DNA from 2 places in the Pseudoalteromonas sp. P1-8 genome. Region 2 is predicted to be linked to the other one. Evidence: predicted binding sites of a transcription regulator. Region 2 holds the regulator's gene; the other holds the start of a gene.

Region 1 (9,381 bases), on a different contig from region 2:
TTAATTGGTGCTTTAGTTATTGCAGCACTTTCATCAGCGTCAAGTGAGGAGGCCGAAGTAAAAACAAAAACACTTTATGTTGGCAACCTACCTTATCGTGCTAATGAAGGTGTTGTTCGTGCTTTATTCGAAGAACAAGGCAAAGTTTTCAATGTACGTTTATTAAAAGATAAAAATACAGGTAAACGTCGTGGCTTTGGTTTTGTTGAAATGGCTGAAGCTGATGCAGATAAAGCAATCAATCAATTAAATGATAGCGAATTCCAACAACGTACTTTAAAAGTGCGTGAAGCAAAACAAAAACAAGAGAACGAAGCTAACAGCTTTCGTGAGGGATCTGATCAGTCAGCGTAATAAGCTCAACGCTTAATTGCGAATGACCAATAGGAGCCGTTGCATAATAGTGCAGCGGCTTTTTTTTATCTGTAGTAAGAGTAAAGCCTCGTAGAGCAATTAAACTTTCAACGCGCTTAGCAATCGCTTTGCCTGAATCAATAAGGAAGATCTGTTGTTTATAGTAGTCACTAATTGCGCTGGCTAGTAATGGAAAGTGTGTACAGCCAAGTACCAATACATCTATATCTTCTGCTATCGCTAAATCACTCAATACTTTCTCAAGCTTTGCTTTATTGATTTTCTGCGTATGAAATAGTGTTTCAGCAATTTCTACCAGCTCAGTTGAGCCATATAAGCTGACTTGTGTGTCTTGGCTATGAGTACTAATTAAGTTTGCAGTATAGCGACTCTTGATGGTTGATGGTGTTGCCAGTAAACCAATATGTTTGCTGTTACTTATAGCGCAAGCGGGTTTTATCGCAGGTACTACCCCGACAACTTCTATATTTGTGTGCTGGCGAATAGTTTCTAAGGCAGAGGTAGAGGCGGTATTACACGCAATAACTAGGATATCAACGTGTAAGTTTGCTGTTTCGATAAACTGTAGTAGCGCAAAAAGGCGGGCTATGATCGTTTGCTGACTTTGCGCGCCATAAGGCAATAAAGCATTGTCCATAAAATAACTATAATCTGCATCTGGGATCAATACTTGGATCTGTTCAAGTACGGTTGTTCCACCTATACCAGAATCAAACACCATTATATGAACTGACAAACTGCTTACCTCGGATCATCAAAGGTCAGCAGTTTGCCATGCAGCTTTATAAAAAGAAAGAAAGGACTAAGCCTCTTCTTCTGTTGCCGAGCGAAGCTTATTCATTTGCTCAAACATTGCTTTGGTATAATCCACCAGCTTACTGACTTCTTCTTTATCTTGGTTTAACCATTGTAAGATGCCAGCCAGTTCATTTTGCAAACCAATGTCACCCGCTTTATTAAACGCCTGTTTCAAGTCGTCATTAAATGGCGCTATTTTCTCAGCAACTTCTTTTTCAGGGGCTGGTTTATATTCTTCATAGCCTTTAATCGCTGCTACTGTTTTGGTTTGTTTCAGATCCATCGTAAAGCCAACGAGTTGCTCGTTACCTAAGTTAAGCTCTTTAGCTTGTTCAAAGGCATCTTCTAATGAACCAGAGAAGAATGTTTCGCTAACACTCTGCAAGTCTTCCATCAATTCATTGATAGCTTGCTGCTCTTGCTCATTTAAATCACCATTGACCGACATCGAGAATGATAAATCACGTGATTGCGAAGACTCACTGACAAAGGCTTCGTTGTCGCCATTTTTGCTATAACTGCTTGCAGACTTACTTTCGTATGCATCAGCAAAGCTAATACTTACTTCGTCACCTTCAGCGGTGGTGAAAGTGTACTCTGCGTTATTACTTAAACTGATGTATTGAGCTTGGCTTACTGAAACCGCATTAGGTTTAGGATTGAACAAGTCTTCTTCTAATTCATCAATACCTTTAAAGATACCTTCTTTAGACTTTTCGATACCCTCTTCGATGTCATCGTTAAGAATACCTGACTCTTTAAGCTCATCATACGCATCGTCGATGCCCATTTGCACACCTTTACGTGCATCACCTAGCATGCCTTTGAGTTTTTCATCATCAGCACCATCGGCTTTTGCTTTACGAAGTGCGCCGCCAACAAAGTCGAGTACGTTTTTCACGATCTCTTCAAAGTCGAACAAGGGTTTATCTTTTTTCTCTTCGGCTTTAGGTAAACCTAGTGCCTCAGCAAGTTTATCATCAAGAACTTTTGCCGCGAGCTCTCTGCCGCGTTGCTGATAACTATCTTGACGATTTTGAATGGTAGGCTGCTGCAGTGCCTGTTTACCATTGTATTTATTCACATTTGTATTAGGCATATAGCCTAGGTTGCCAATTTTCATGATCCGACTCCATGTTATGGTTAACTCATTATCGGCCAAAAACCACAAAACTTAAGTTTTTTGTATAAAAAAACGACACTAAAATAAATAACAAAACTAGACAAATCCTCAGCGCACCCTACAATAGCGCCGTTATAAAGCTAAGAGATAAAAGGTAATCAGCCATGGCGGTTATAAAAATTGATACAACTCAATACGATGCACAATTGAGTGAGAAAGAGCAGCGCATCACCTCACAGTTTCGACGTTTTGGGGTCGAAAAATTAGAAGTGTTCAGCTCTGATCCTATTCATTACCGCCAACGTGCAGAGTTTCGTGTTTGGCATGAAGGTGAAGACCTGTTTCACATCATGTTTGATCAACAAACTAAAGAAAAGATCCGCGTTGATGAGTTTGACCCTGCAGCACCTTTAGTGGGTGAAGTGATGCAAGCGATGATCGAAAACTTAAAAGACAATGAAGTTCTGCGCCGTAAGCTGTTTCAAATCGATTACCTTTCAAGCTTAAGTGGTGAGATCCTTGTTAGCTTGTTGTATCACAAACAACTAGATGAGCAGTGGCTACAAGCAATTAAAGAGCTTAAAGCAAAACTGAGCACACAGTTTAAGATTGATTTTATTGGTCGTGCTCGGAAGCAAAAAGAAGTGATTGGTAATGACTATGTTATCGAGCGTTTAAACGTAAACGGTAAAGAGCTTATTTATCAACAAGTCGAAAATAGCTTTACGCAACCGAATGCTAAAGTAAACATCAAGATGCTAGAGTGGGCACAAGCCCTTTGCCAACCACTCAATAATGACTTACTGGAGTTATATTGTGGGAATGGTAACTTTTCGATTGCTCTTGCAGGCTCATTCGACCGCGTATTAGCCACTGAGATTTCAAAATCATCGGTTTACTCAGCGCAATACAATATCGCACAGAACAAGGTTGAGAACTTAGATATCATTCGTATGTCGAGTGAAGAGTTCACCCAAGCAATGAAAGGCGAACGTACTTTCTCTCGTTTAGATGGTATAGACCTGAAAAGCTATAACTGCCAAACAATTTTAGTGGATCCACCACGTGCAGGCATGGACACGCTAACGTGTGACCTAGTTGCGAACTACGACAATATTATTTATATCTCGTGTAACCCAGATACCTTAGAGCGTGACCTTGATCACTTATGCAAAACCCATGAAGTAAAACGTTTTGCGATTTTTGACCAATTCCCTTACACCCACCACATCGAATCAGGTGTGTTTTTACAACGTAAATAAAATCAATCTGCCAGCGCAGCAAATAGCGCTGGCAACTGCTGCTCGCTGTATACAGCTATATTATTGTCGGTTAACAGCTTTGCAGTTAATCCCATCCCTGAAATTTTCTTTCCTGAATGACTACCATCGTAAATAGTATTGCGACCACATGAAGGGCTTGATTCTTTTAACAGCGCATAGCGAATGCCCTGCTTTTTGCAAAGCTTAAGTGCTTGTTCTGCGCCATAAGCAAACTGTACTGTGACATCTTGTGCATCTTTGGTAAATACTCTACCCGCTTTGATTTCTGCAGGCGGCCTTGGTGTAGGTAAGCCACCAGCTACTTCAGGGCAGAATGCAACGAGCCTTCCTTGCTGTTTAAGAGTTTCTAAACCAGGATGGAGTAAATTTTGCGATTGCCCGTCATAACGAACAGGATTTCCTAACAAACAGCTTGAAACTAATAGTTTTTGCATTTGCTTTACCAACAAAAAAGCTCCGCGAACGGAGCTTTCTATTAAATTCAACTAACTAAGCTTATTTATCAGCTAGGTAGTTAATTAAGTCTGCCATGCTCTTCGCATCGCTAATACCTGAATCCGCACCTAGGATTACACGGTATTTACCATTAACAATAAAAGTTGGAACGCCTTTTAAAGCACCTTTTTGTTGGTAATATTCTTGGTCGCGTTTCATCTTAGACGCCATAGTACGTACAGAGAAGCTGTTGTAGTACTTATCAAAATCTTCAGCCGACACACCTTGTGAAACAAAGATGTCTTTCATATCAGCTAGTTCGTTAATACGAGCACGCTTACCGTGAATATGATTAAACACAGCGGCTACTAACGCGTCTTTCTGTGGTAACACATTAGCCGTCGCATAACCTTGCGCTAAGATAGTCTGAATTTCTGGGTCACGAGGACCTGAAAAATCAACATGACTCTTTTTGAATTTAACGCCATCTTTAAGAAGTGTTTTAAGCTCTTTCACTACTGGCTCGAAGTTATTACAGTGTGGGCAGTAGAATGAGAAGAACTCTTTTACTTCAGGCTTTTTAGAAGCGCGTGCATCAATCGTTTCATAATGCTTACCTTCTTCATATTGAGCAGCTGAGGCATTTGCCGCTAAACCTAGCGTGGCAGCCATTAATACAGCTTTTACTAACTTGATCATTACTTCTTACTCCAAAATTATTGTTTTAATAAAAATTCGACTAACTCATCAAGCATCTGCTGGCTCTTGATGGTGTTTAAATTAATTTTATATTTATCATTGACGATAAAAGTTGGTACACCAGTAAGGGCGCCCATATCTGAATATTTTTGCTGCTTATCTTGCATCGCTTTTTCAGCACTAATCACTGGCATGCTTGCAATTTCAGCGTCAAACACATCGTTGCTAATACCATTGGTCGCAAGTAATGCTTTCACGTCTTTTATATCTTTTAGTAAAGCGCGCTGTCTGTGGATGCTATTAAAGATTTGATCAGCAACTTGCTCACCTTTGCCATGTTGCTTAGCAATTAAGTAGGCATAGCTTAAGTTACTTTGCGTTTGCTTAGATACACCACCTAAAAAGTTAACATGGCTTTTTACAAATTCAGTCCCTTCAGGAAGACTTGCCGTTAATGCTTTTGCGACCGGTTCAAACTGAAAACAGTGTGGACAATAAAACGAAAAGAACTCGGTTACTTGAGGTGTTGCACTTTTCTCAACTTTTAATACTTCGTATTGATTGCCTGCTTCGAAATCAGCAGCAAGGGCCGCAAAAGGTAAACATAAAATGAGTAGACTTAACTTTAATTTTTTAAACATTGTTTTCTCGTCTTTCTTAACTTTAAAAATTTATGGTAATAATTTTAATGGTGCTTCCTGTAGCGCTGCAAGCTGTTCTTTTAGCGCTAGTATTTGCTGCTCCCAGTATTTGTCTTCAGCAAACCATGAAAAGTTCCGTGGGAACGCAGGATCATCCCACCTTTTTGCCAACCACCCCATGTAATGCACCATTCGCATTGCTCTAAGTGGTTCAATCAACTTTAATTGGCTGTGATCAAAGTCGCAAAATTCTTCATAAGCAGCCACTAAGGTGTCTAACTGTAACAGTTGGTTGTTACGATCGCCACTGAGCATCATCCAAAGATCTTGAATTGCAGGCCCTTGTCGGCTGTCATCTAAATCAACAAACATTAACGCATCACCAGACCACAATATATTACCGGCATGGCAATCGCCGTGCAGGCGGATGGTTTCAACATTTTTATACTGCTCTGTGGTTTCTTTAATCACCAAATCTAAAATAGTATAAAAGGCGTTCTCTAATGCCATTGGCACCAAGTTACTTGCTTGTAACTGAACTTTAGCTGTCTGAAGGTATTCTTCGCAGCTGATCACAGGCCTATGTTCAAATGGCTTTGCCTTAGCTACTTGGTGCATTCGCCCAATTAAGCGGCCAAGTACATCGAGTTGATCTAAATTATCAACTTCAAAAATGCGCCCGCCCACACTTGGGAATAACGTAAACAAATAACCATTATGCTCAAATAAGCTTTGCCCTTCGATAATTACAGGCGCAACAACCGGCACTTCAGCCTCGGCAAGCTCAAATGCAAACGCATGCTCTTCTAAGATTTGCGCCTTACTCCAACGCTCTGGTCGGTAGAACTTAACAACATAACGATGGCCATCTTCTGCTTTAAATTGATAAACACGGTTCTCGTAGCTATTTAAGGCCAGCAGACCTGATTCAGCATAAACACCGATACTTTCAACTGCATCTAAAATTGAATCGGGTGTAAGGTCTACAAAACTAAATTTACTCATAATGCCTCATCATATAAAAAAAGCGGGAAAATCCCGCTTTTTATTCATTCGCTCAGTGTACTTAATTATCGCGCCTTAAAGAAGTTACTCGGCTGCGAAATCTGCACATCTGGCTCACCATCGACAGAAAGTACGAACTCAAACTTCGTCATGGGCTTTTTCAAATCATAAGGATCAACAACTAATGACAGTGGCACATTATAAGATTCACCAGAAGGTACTGTGAATGTTTGTTTGCCGATGTACTCAAAGTTATCGAGTCCTTCAACACGAATGTTAAAGGTTTGCTCATGTTGAGCTTTGTTAATTACTTTTAGTGTATAGGTGTTTTCGACTAAACCATTAAAGTCAACACGATATAGCTGGTTACGGTCACGAATAATATCGAGTTCCATCGGTTTGCGCATCGCAATATTTGCTACTAACGCCCCTGATAGCACGACTAAGATAACTAGATAGCCAATTAACTTAGGGCGCAGTGCATGTGTTTTGTTGTCTGGCGTTTCTAAGTTACGCTCGGTGGTATAGGAAATGAGCCCGCGTGGGTAATTCATTTTATCCATCACCCCATCACACGCATCGATACATGCACCACAGTTAATGCACTCGTATTGTAAGCCGTTACGAATATCGATCCCCGTTGGGCAGACCTGCACACATAAGTTACAGTCGATACAATCACCTAAGCCGAGCTCTTTTGGATCTTGCTTACGTGAACGAGGACCACGGCTTTCACCACGTGCTTCGTCATAGCTCACGGTAAAAGTATCTTTATCGAACATAGCTGACTGAAAGCGAGAATAAGGGCAAATGTGTAAGCACATAATCTCGCGCATCCAACCGGCATTACCATAGGTACACACAGCAAATACGGCTAGACAAATATACGAATACGCGGTTGCATCAAGGGTAAACAGATCAGGCAGTAGCTGACGGATTGGCGTAAAGTAACCTACAAAAGTAAATGCGGTATAAAGCGAGAATAACCACCAGCTGCCGTGTTTAGCACTTTTGCGCCAAAACTTATCAAAGTCCATTGGGCGTTGATCTAGTTTCTTACGTTGATTTGCGCTGCCTTCGAATTTTTCTTCAAACCAAATAAAAATGAAGGTCCAAACGGTTTGCGGGCAAGTATAGCCACACCAAACCCGTCCATAGAAAGTAGTTACTAAGAACAAGGCAAACGCCGCCAACATGAGAATGAAAGCAAGGATAGTCAGATCTTGTGGCCAAAGCGTTAAACCAAAAATGTTAAACTTTTGCCCTACCAAATCGAACAACACAGCTTGTTGACCGTGGAAGTTAATCCAAGGTAGTAGCATAAATGCAAGCATGCCGACAAAACCAATCCGTTGTCTTAACAATTGGTGTAAACCCGTTACAGCTCGGACATAAATACGGTTACGTGGATTAAATCTATCATCGAGGGAAGCGTTTTCCGGTTTCTGGATTTTTACTTCCGTTGGGATATTTTTAACCTTAATCTGTTTATCCATTAAAATTCCTCAACGCCACTAGGAAATAATACTCAAACATATGTTTGCAGTAAGAGATTCTCTGTGCCAATAAGCAAATCAGAATACATCTCATTACGTTCAAAGATTTCTGAAACTTTAAACCTATAGAGCATTATACTCAATCTATAGAAAATTTCAGGGATTGATCGAAAATACGACGTTTTAATTATTTAATCTTATCTGCTTGCTTTTAAAACGACCATTTTATTAAACTTGCACCTATACCGTATTTATTTAGATCAAAGATTATTGTGCTATGAAAAAATTTCTTATTTTAGTGCTTATTATTTTAGCACTTTTCACGATTGATCATCCTTTGATCAAAGAGCCAAGAGAAAGGTTACTAGGTGAAGGCGTTAGCCTTATTTCTGATGCCAGTAAAGTCAACCGAAGTCCTGCGGCAAATATGGCTAAGAATAATATTAAGTCACAGCTTAATTTATCTAATTCAGAGCTTGAGTATATTGAAGAGACATTTACCACTGACGATAAACTACAAGTTTTTCACTTACACTACTGCCGTGAAAAAGATATTAACTTGTATTTTTATGGCGAACGCTTAAACCGCGTATGCAGTATCGTCTCGAATGCGCTTGAAGAAAGGTTAAACAAGTAATGGATTTTTCTGCTTTAAACAAAAAAACCAGCGACTCGTTTGCAAAACAGCGCAATATGTTAAAAAAGCTGGGTAAGGGGCAAACCTTGTACTGCGAAGTATGTAAAGGCGCCCTTACCTTAAATTTGAAGACTGATCAGCCTGGTAAAGGCGTTGTAAGCTGTGCCAAAGGTTGCACAGACATTCTTTTAGAGCTGGGTTAGTTCCAGCCCTCATCATTATATAGCTGGCTATTTACAGCAACGACTTCAATGAGCTCAGCAAAGCCAGCGGCGAATTCATTCATAACCTCATACTGCTGCTGGCATAGTTGCCCTTCAGATAAACCATTATCAGTTGCAAGGGCTGCAATTTCACTCGTTTCAAGGGTAAAAAAGCCTAAGCTTTGCAGTGCACTAGCCAACGCCTCTTTAAGCTCATCAGCTAACTGTGGCGCGCTTAATAGCTTGTTAACGTAACCTTGCGCACCATGCATAAAACCTTGGCTCCAATGCTGACATTCTTGAATATCTAGGTATTGTTGTCCTTGAGAACTCAGCTGTAGGCTCACAGGTAATGTAAAACCCGTTTCGAATACTTGTTCGCTGATCTGTTGATATAAAGCCATAAATGCAAACAGCACTTGCTCGTCCATTTTCCCATCAGAGCCAGGTGCAACCTCTTCTAACCACTGATGAACATCAAGCGGCTCAGGAGCACAGATCACCGCAAATAAGTAGCCTTGGGTTTGCGACAAGCTAAGCGCATCTTGATGCTGCGCTAAAAACTGACTTAAAAGCTCACTTTGCTGCTTTGAAAACTCAGGTAATTGCATACTGTTCGATTAATCCAATTTAAAAGTTAAGCGGATAACGGCCTTCGTTATCAGGACGACCAAGAAACTTAGCTG
Region 2 (9,381 bases):
TCAAGTTTTAGTTCGATATTTAGTGGGCTTTCACCTTGCGAAATAGCAATAATGCCTTCAGCAAGTAGTTCATGATACAGCATTTTTTGCTCAACTTGCTGCTTAAGTTTGTTCGCCATAGGCAAGAATAATAAGTTAGCTAAACCAACACCATAAATAGTAGCGATAAACGCAGTAGCGACACCGGCACCCAGTTTTTCAGGATCGGTGATAAATTGCATGGCCTGAATCAAACCGAGTACCGCACCTAGAATACCAATTGTAGGGCTATAACCGCCCATGGCTTCGTAAACCCGGCTTACCTCTAGTAAGCGCTCGCGTTCAAGCATTAAATCAATTTCAAGGGTATCTCTGAGCTTTTGCTCATCAATCCCGTCAACAAGTAGACTCAACCCCTTTGCCGCATAAGGATCTGAATGCGACAGCGCTTCAGACTCAAGGGCTAAGTAACCTTCTTGGCGTGCTTTGTGTGACCAACGCTTAACTTGTTCGATGGCTGCATCAATATCGTGATATGGCGGAAAAAACACCCAATGACTGATCTTTAGTGTTTTAGTAAAAACACTTGCAGGGGTTTGCAGCATCACAGCCCCAAGCGTACCACCGAGTACGATGATAAGCGCAGGACCATTAAATAGTGCAGAAACAACACCGCCCTCTAATGCATAACCAAAGGCGATGGCACTTATCGCGACAATTAAGCCAAGAAAAGATAGCTTATCCACAACCAGTCTCACGTGTTAGGCGAGCTGCAACATCGGTTAGTGCTAAGCTCTCGCTCGCCAGCCCCGCATTTGCAACAGCTTGTGGCATACCATACACCACACTGGTTTTTTCATCTTGCGCCCAAATAGTAGCACCGACTTGCTTAAGCATACGCGCACCATCACGGCCATCAGCGCCCATGCCCGTTAATACGACAGCTAGCACATCACCACCAAAGGTTTTTGCAGCACTAGCAAAAGTCACATCAACACTCGGTTTATAAGTAATACGCGGACTGTCGTCTTCAAACACACGTAGTGTGCGAGAGCCGCCTCGTCCTTCTATTAGCATTTGTTGACCACCAGGTGCTAAATAAGCGGTACCAGGCATCAAGCGGTCACCATTCTGCGCTTCTTTCACATTGATTCTGCATAAGCCATTGAGGCGGGCTGCAAAAGCAGGTGTAAACGCAGCTGGCATATGCTGAATAAGCAAAATTGGATGCGGAAAGTTAGCTGGCAGCTGAGTTAAAATTGTTTGTAGCGCTACAGGTCCACCGGTTGATGTACCAATAGCAACCAACTGATATTGCTTGCCCGAAGCGCGAATGTTACTTGTACTCGATGACGAGGCTGCAGGCGAGCTAGCAGGAGCTGGACGGCTAAAGCTGCGATCAGGCTGAACAATCCCGCTGCGAGCACTTGTACTGCTACTGCTCCGTGGTACAGGTGCCGGAGTTGGTCGCGAAATAGGTGCTGGGCGCGCAAAACGAGAAAGGCGACGGCGACCAATCTCTTTTACTTTATTTTGTAAAAGCGCGATTGCATCTTCATTGTTGCGCGCAATATCTTCGAATTTTTTCGGTAAAAAATCTAAGGCACCAGCATCAAGTGCATCTAGGGTTGCTGTTGCACCATCACGGGTGAGTGATGAGAACATTAGAATAGGAGTCGGTGTTGCTGCCATTATTTCTTTCACGGCACTAATGCCATCAAGAACCGGCATTTCAACATCCATAGTAATTACATCAGGTTTTAATTCACGGGCTTTATCGACCGCTTCACGACCGTTTACGGCAAAACCAATCACTTGAATATTGCTGTCTTGCTCTAAAATTTCGCTTACACGGCGGCGAAAAAAGCTTGAATCATCAACAACTAATACTTTGACTGCCATTGGCACTCTCTTGTTTTATATCATTCAAAGTGCAGCTAAATGCTGCACTTTATTATTTATTATTAGCCAACGTAGTGTTTAAGCATGCTAGGTACGTCGAGGATCAATGCAATGCCACCATCAGAAGTAATTGTCGCACCTGCCATACCTGGTGTGCCTTGTAATAAGGCATCTAAAGGTTTAATAACAACTTCCTCTTGACCTATTAACGAGTCAACTACAAAGCCCACTTGCTTAGTACCTATTTGTACAATCACCACGTGACCTTCGGCTTTACGCTCTTGGCGGTTGGCACCTTTTACTAACCAATGTTGTAAATAGAAAAGCGGGATCGCTTTTTCACGTACAATAATTGTCAGTTGGCCATCAACTACGTTAGTTTTAGTTAAATCAAGGTGGAAAATTTCGCTAACACCAGCAAGTGGTAATGCAAAAGTTTGCTCACCCACAACAACCATTAAGGTCGGTAAGATAGCAAGTGTTAATGGCACCTTGATTTCAAGTACAGTACCTACACCCAGCTCAGACTGAATATTAACCGAGCCATTTAACTGAGTGATTTTAGTTTTAACAACATCCATGCCCACACCACGGCCTGAGATGTCAGAGATCTCTTCTTTGGTTGAGAAACCTGGTGCAAAGATTAAGTTGTACGCTTCGGTATCCGACAAGCGACTTGCTTGGTCGTGATCGATCACCCCTTTGCTAATTGCGATTTTTTTCAGTTTCTCAGCATCCATACCTGCACCATCATCACGAATGGTTAGTAGGATGTGATCACCTTCTTGTGATGCCGAAAGCGTTACGGTACCTGTACGCGGTTTACCTGCGGCTTCACGCACATCTGGCATTTCAATACCATGGTCAACAGAGTTACGCACTAAGTGCACCAATGGATCAGCAAGTGCTTCAACAAGGTTTTTATCTAAATCGGTTTCTTCACCAACTAGCTGCAGGTTAATATCTTTTTTCAAGCTACGGGCTAAGTCACGAACAACCCGCGGGAAACGGCCAAATACTTTCTTAATTGGCTGCATGCGGGTTTTCATAACCGCGCCTTGCAAGTCTGCGGTTACCACATCTAGGTTAGAGATGGCTTTGCCCATTGACTCGCTATTGCTGTTATTAGCAAGGCTCACTAAGCGGTTTCGGACCAATACCAGCTCACCCACCATGTTCATGATTTCATCGAGACGTTTAGTATCAACACGTACCGTTGTTTCTGCCTGTGGTGGTGGCGCTTTTTTCGGTGCAGCAGAGGCTGCAGGCGATTTTTCTGGTGCTTTTGCAGGAGCTGGAGCAGGTTTAGGCGCTGCGGCAGCAGGTTTAGGCGCAGGTGCCGGTTTTGATGCTGCAGGCTGTGCTGGTTTTGCAGGTTCTGCTTTTGGTGGTTCAGGCGCTTTTTCTGGCGAAGCCGTTTCTAAAGACTGAGGAGCAGTACCTTTACCGTGTAATTCATCAAGCAGCGCTTCAAACTCGTCATCGCTAATTTCATCGTCTGAGTCATTGCTTGAAGTATCTGCTGCAGGTGCTTGAGGAGCCGGCTGTGCTGGTTTTGCTGCTTCAGGCTGAGCAGAAGTATCTTGTTTTACTTCACCGAAGTTACCAACGCCATGCAGTTCGTCTAATAAGCTGTCAAATTCATCATCGGTAATATCGTCACTATCACTGCTAATTGCTTCAGGAGCAGTCGCTGCTGGACCTTGCCCTTTGCCATGCAGTTCATCTAGTAAGCTTTCAAATTCGTCTTCGGTGATTTCGTCAATATTTTGAGGCTCAGCGCTGCTATCTGCAAGACCGCCGCCATCAAATAACATATCAAACGCAAACGGGTCATCTTCATCGATATTGTCTGTTGCTGTATCTGCTGTGACTTCAGGCGTATCAACAGCAGGCTCTTCAACTGCGGGTTCTTCAGGTGCAACTGCAACATCCTCTGCTACAGATAAGTCTTCACCTGCAAGCTCTTCTGCGGTTGGTGGCTGACTTAATTTATGAAGGACTTCTAATAGGGCTGGATCTGCAGGCTCTGGCTGTTCGCGATTTTGAATCGTAGCGAACATTTCGTTGATAGTATCGAGAGCCTGTAAAATTACGTCCATTAGTTCTGGTGTTACACTGCGTACACCTTGACGTAATAAATCGAAAACATTCTCTGCACCATGACACGCATCTACAAGCTCAGTCATACTTAAGAAGCCTGCACCACCTTTAACAGTATGGAAGCCTCTAAAAATGGCGTTTAATAGATCTTTGTCTTCTGGGTTGTTTTCAAGCTCGACTAATTGCTCTGACAAAAGCTCTAAGATTTCTCCTGCTTCAACAAGGAAATCCTGTAATATATCTTCATCGACTTCAAAGCTCATGCAGCTACTCTCCTCTTAGAAGCCCAGACTTGATAATAGATCATCGACTTCATCTTGTCCTGAGACAACATCATCGCGAGACTCTTTATCAATAATTGGCCCTTCAGGACCTGCTAGTGTGTCACTTGTTGCAGGTGCTTTTTCTATGGCCTGTTTTTCTTGTTGTTGATGACCATCTTCTTGACTGCCAAACACAGTTAAGAGATTAATTAAACTGTCTTCTACCTCTCGCACCAACTCAATAACACGGCGAATAACTTGTCCGGTTAAATCCTGATAATCCTGCGCCATCAGCACATTAGTCATCAAACCTTGGAGCTCATCGGTTTTGGTATGCGAGTTATTCATGAACTTATCTAAGCTATGACATAACGATTTAAATTCACCGAGTTCAATTTCTCGGTTCATTAAACGATCCCACGTAGGTTTGATTGCGGCAATTTCATCAGCAAGTTGTTGCGCTATTGGTAAACTTGCTTCAACCGCATCCATGGTTTTATTGGCGGCGCTTTCTGTCATTTCCATAACATAATTTAAGCGCTGCTTAGCGTCTGGGATCGCGTCGGTAGTTAAATCAGTGAGACGAGTATCTAGGTCAAAGTTTTTTAACGCTTCATGAAGCTGACGCGTCAATTTGCCGACTTCAGCAAACAACTCTGATTGTTCTTTTGATGCAGCGTCAAGAATGAGCTTATCTGCTTTTTCTTGTTCACCATTTTCAAGATACTCAACAAGTTGACGAGCTTGCTCTAAACTTATTTGAGGCGCAGCAAGTGCTGACATAAGCCTCTCCCCTTAGATTAACCTAAACGTTCAAACACTTTTTCCAATTTGGTTTTAAGTGTCGCAGCAGTGAATGGTTTAACGATATAGCCATTAACACCTGCTTGAGCAGCAGCAACAATTTGTTCTTTTTTCGCTTCAGCTGTCACCATTAATACAGGAATATGCTTAAGGCTATCATCAGCACGAATTGCACGTAACAAATCAATACCTTGCATACCAGGCATGTTCCAATCTGTTACAACAAAATCAAATTCTTGATTTTGTAGCATTGGCAATGCTGTTGAACCGTCGTCAGCTTCCTGCACATTGGTAAAACCTAAATCCCTTAATAGATTTTTAATGATACGTCTCATTGTAGAAAAATCATCAACAACAAGAATTTTCATGTTTTTATCCAAAACATCCTCCGGTGAGGTTTGAACCTTTATTTACTTACTACTAATTAATCCAGTCATTGATTTTTGCTTTGAGCTTAATCATCGCCTGACCATGTATTTGACTCACACGCGACTCGCTAACATCGAGTATGTGTCCTATTTCTTTTAAGTTCATTTCGTCGTTGTAGTACAAAGACAAAACGAGAGCATCTCTTTCTGGTAACGATTGGATAGCCGTTAATAGAGACTGGTTAAACCGCTCATTTTTAACGTTATTAAACGGTTTGTCTAGTCCTAAATCCTGACCTACTGGTGTGATGACGTCTTCATCTACACCTAAATCTTCAATACCTAATACTTTACTCGAATTTACATCATGTAGAATATGATGGTACTCATCTAGCGTAATATCAAGTTTTTCAGCGACTTCAGTATCTTTGGGCTCACGATTTAAAGTGCTTTCTAATTCGGAAATGGTTTCAGCCACAAGGCGGGCATTTCGGTGAACTGAGCGTGGCGCCCAGTCACCTCTACGAATTTCGTCTAACATCGCACCACGAATACGAATTCCAGCGAAGGTTTCGAAACTAGCACCTTTGCTAGCATCAAAGTTTTTTGACGCTTCAATTAGGCCTATCATACCTGATTGAATTAAATCATCGAGTTGCACACTGGCAGGTAAACGAGCAATTAGATGGCACGCCACTTTTTTGACTAAAGAGGCATGTTTTTCGACAATCGCATTTAAATTCTGTGCTGATTGATATCCCATCGCTTTATTCACCGATGTTGTCATAGTTAGCCGTTTACTAGTTTTTCAATAAAAAATTCTAAATGGCCAGACGGTTGATTAGGGATCGGCCACTTAACTGCTTTTGTTGCTAATGTTTTAAACGCCACCGCTGCCGGTGAGTTCGGGAATAATTCAACAATCACCTTTTGACGTCGCGTAGATTTACGCATGTTCTCGTCATAAGGAATGGTTGCTACCAACTCCATTGAAACATCTAAAAAACGATCCGTTACTTTTGAAAGTTTAGCAAATAATTCTTGCCCTTCACGCAAACTGCGCACCATATTGGCAACAATTTTAAATTTATATACGCCATGCTCACGGCTAAGCACTTTAATAAGTGCGTAAGCATCAGTAATTGAGGTAGGTTCATCGCATACAACCACAACAACGTCTTGGGCTGCACGAGAAAAGCTTAATACCATGTCAGAAATACCTGCGGCGGTATCGACAATTAAAATATCAAACTCGGTATTTAACTCGCTAAAAGCGCGAATAAGGCCTGCATGCTCAGATGGCGTTAATTCAACCATGCTTTGTGAACCAGACGTTGCTGGTACAATTTTGATGCCCGCAGGGCCTTCAACAAGAATTTCGTCAAGCTCACACTCGCCTGACAAAACATGAGATAAATTACGTTCAACACGAAGGCCAAGCATTACGTCACAGTTTGCCAAACCTAAATCGGCATCTAATACTAATACACGATTTCCTTGCTGACCTAATGCGATTGCGGTATTGAGTGAAACGTTGGTTTTACCCACTCCACCTTTACCGCCAGTAACAGCGATAACTTTAACGCCACTATTATTATTTTGATTCATTTTGCGCAGGCCGCTTGCTTGATCTAATACTGTGTTAATCATACATCCCTACTGTGTTCGACGCTACTGCTTGACGTCTTGAATGTTGTGCTTTTGCTCGTTTTAAATACAATTGTTCAGCTTTTTTCACTAGTTTTTCAGCATTCGCTACGCGAATATCCTCAGGAACGCGCTGACCGTTAGTAAGATACCCTATTGGCAGGCGATTTTGAATCGCTATGCTAATAATCTCACCTAAACTTAAAGATTCATCCAATTTAGTGAAGATACAGCCACTTAGGTGAACCTTTTTAAAGTGTCTTACGGTTTCTTGCAACACATTTATCTGTGCTGTAGCACTTAATACTAAATAACTACGAATATCAACACGCTGATTACGCATTAGGGTATTTAACTGCTCAGTTAAACGTAAATCACGTTGGCTCATACCCGCTGTGTCTATTAATACTAGACGCTTATTACGTAAATGGTATAACACTTCAGCTAATTCATTCGCATCTTTTACCTGCTTAACACCACAGCCAATAATACGACCATAAGTAGCCAATTGTTCGTAGGCACCAATTCTGTAGGTATCAGTGGTGATCAACGCCACTTTATCAGCACCATATTTTTGTGCACCCAGTGCAGCTAATTTTGCAACTGTGGTTGTTTTACCAACGCCTGTTGGACCCACTAACGCAAATACACCGCCTTGACGCAGAATTTCGTTATTCGTTGTATGCATTTGGTTTTCAACCATTTGCAGAAGTGCTTGCCACGCTTGTTGACGTGATACGTCGTCAGGAATGAAACAAGCCATTTGCTCTGCAACATCACGTTCAATACCCATACCTGCTAAGCGGTCAATCATACATGCACGAGTCGGATCACGGCGTGCCATATCTTGTTGCATTAAGCCAGATACTTGGTGTTCAAGTAATTGACGAATCGCATTCATTTCTTCACGCATGGTCGTCATTTCTGATTGATTCGCAGGTGCTGAGTTTTTGTGCTCGGCTGGTGAATCTAAATCATCAAAACCAGAATCTAAGTCGTCATCAAAACCTAAGCTATGTGCTTGAGTTTGTACACGAGGTGCTGCTTGCTGTTGATAACGAGGAGCTTGCTTATATTCAGGCTGTTGCTGCTCAAAGCTTGGCTCTTTTGGTTGATAGTGTTCACTCGTATCAATACCAGATTGACTAAACATTGACGCAAGCTCTGGCGAACGAGGGCGTGGGGCTTGACGCTCAAGTAACGCTTGTAGGCTATCAGCAACTTTCGCTTGCGGCTCAGGTTTAGCACGCATTGGCTCAGGTTTAACAAAGTTATGCTGTGGAGCAGGTGCTGATTGTGCCACTGCTGGTTTAGCTTCGGCTTTCGGGGCTGCTTTGTCGTAATCAACAGCTGCAACGATTTCAACGCCGTTAGCAAGCTTTTTGTTCGACATAATAACCGCATCAACACCTAGTTCATCTTTCACTTCTTTCAGTGCTGTGCGCATATCTTTAGCAAAAAAACGTTTAATTTTCATGGTTCAACCCCTTTACTATCCTATTGTTGGCCTACTGAGCTGACAATCTTAATCTGTCTTTCGTCTGGTACCTCTTGGTAAGACATCACCCTTAAACCTGGGATGGTGTACTTAACGAAGCGAGATAACACAGTTCTTAACATTCCTGACGTTAACAGTATCGAAGGTTCACCGGCCATTTCTTGGTTTTGATGCGCTTCATTCAATGATTGTTGAAGTCGCTCTGCAAGGCTTGGCTCTATTCCGGCACCTTCGTCACCTGCATTCTGAAGTGACTGATGCAACATCTGTTCCAACTCAGGCGCCAAGGTTATGACAGGGATCTCAGAAGACATACCAACAGCGTCTTGAACGATCAATCTGCGCAGTGAAATTCGCACTGCAGCCGTTAGTACATCAGGGTCTTGGCTACGTGGGCCATACTCAACAAGGGTTTGAACAATCGAGCGCATATCGCGAATTGCCACCCCTTCATTGAGTAAGTTTTGTAGCACTTTTACGATAGTAGTGAGTGGTAATACGTCAGGAACCAGTCCTTCAACAAGACGTGGATGACTCTTCGCTAACATATCTAGTAAGTTTTGTACTTCTTCATGACCAAGTAGTAAAGCAGCACTGTTAGTAAGTAACTGGCTGATATGAGTTGCAACCACAGTTGCTGAATCAACGACGGTATAGCCAAGTGATTGTGCTTCATCTTTTTGATCAGGTTTGATCCACACCGCATCTAATCCAAATGCAGGGTCTGTAGTGGCAACCCCTTTGATTGGACCAAATACTTGGCCTGGATTAATCGCTAACTCATCACCATGCTTAAGCTCACCCTCACCGCTTGAAA

The links. Region 2 encodes FliA, which starts transcription of late flagellar genes. Its sites were predicted from a motif close to CTAAAGNTNNNNNNNNNNNNGCCGATA; they were not measured.
Region 1: the regulator FliA is predicted to act here: its motif matches at 2,326-2,352, upstream of AN213_RS19880 (DUF5610 domain-containing protein).

The regions. Positions count from the first base shown of each region.
Region 1 is NZ_LJSO01000025.1:15,182-24,562, reverse strand. It holds gene AN213_RS19890 (RNA-binding protein) at 1-354, shown strand, start outside; gene murI (glutamate racemase) at 317-1,111, opposite strand; gene AN213_RS19880 (DUF5610 domain-containing protein) at 1,178-2,296, opposite strand; gene trmA (tRNA (uridine(54)-C5)-methyltransferase TrmA) at 2,461-3,558, shown strand; gene AN213_RS19870 (DUF523 domain-containing protein) at 3,561-4,013, opposite strand; gene AN213_RS19865 (thiol:disulfide interchange protein DsbA/DsbL) at 4,075-4,713, opposite strand; gene AN213_RS19860 (thiol:disulfide interchange protein DsbA/DsbL) at 4,731-5,354, opposite strand; gene AN213_RS19855 (serine/threonine protein kinase) at 5,385-6,359, opposite strand; gene ccoG (cytochrome c oxidase accessory protein CcoG) at 6,425-7,855, opposite strand; gene AN213_RS19845 (hypothetical protein) at 8,133-8,492, shown strand; gene AN213_RS19840 (hypothetical protein) at 8,492-8,695, shown strand; gene AN213_RS19835 (YecA family protein) at 8,692-9,306, opposite strand; gene AN213_RS19830 (type II secretion system protein N) at 9,326-9,381, opposite strand, start outside.
Region 2 is NZ_LJSO01000003.1:214,654-224,034, reverse strand. It holds gene AN213_RS06395 (flagellar motor protein) at 1-725, opposite strand, end outside; gene AN213_RS06390 (chemotaxis response regulator protein-glutamate methylesterase) at 718-1,881, opposite strand; gene AN213_RS06385 (chemotaxis protein CheA) at 1,944-4,247, opposite strand; gene AN213_RS06380 (protein phosphatase CheZ) at 4,263-5,030, opposite strand; gene cheY (chemotaxis response regulator CheY) at 5,048-5,431, opposite strand; gene AN213_RS06370 (RNA polymerase sigma factor FliA) at 5,472-6,182, opposite strand; gene AN213_RS06365 (MinD/ParA family protein) at 6,209-7,069, opposite strand; gene flhF (flagellar biosynthesis protein FlhF) at 7,062-8,543, opposite strand; gene flhA (flagellar biosynthesis protein FlhA) at 8,564-9,381, opposite strand, start outside.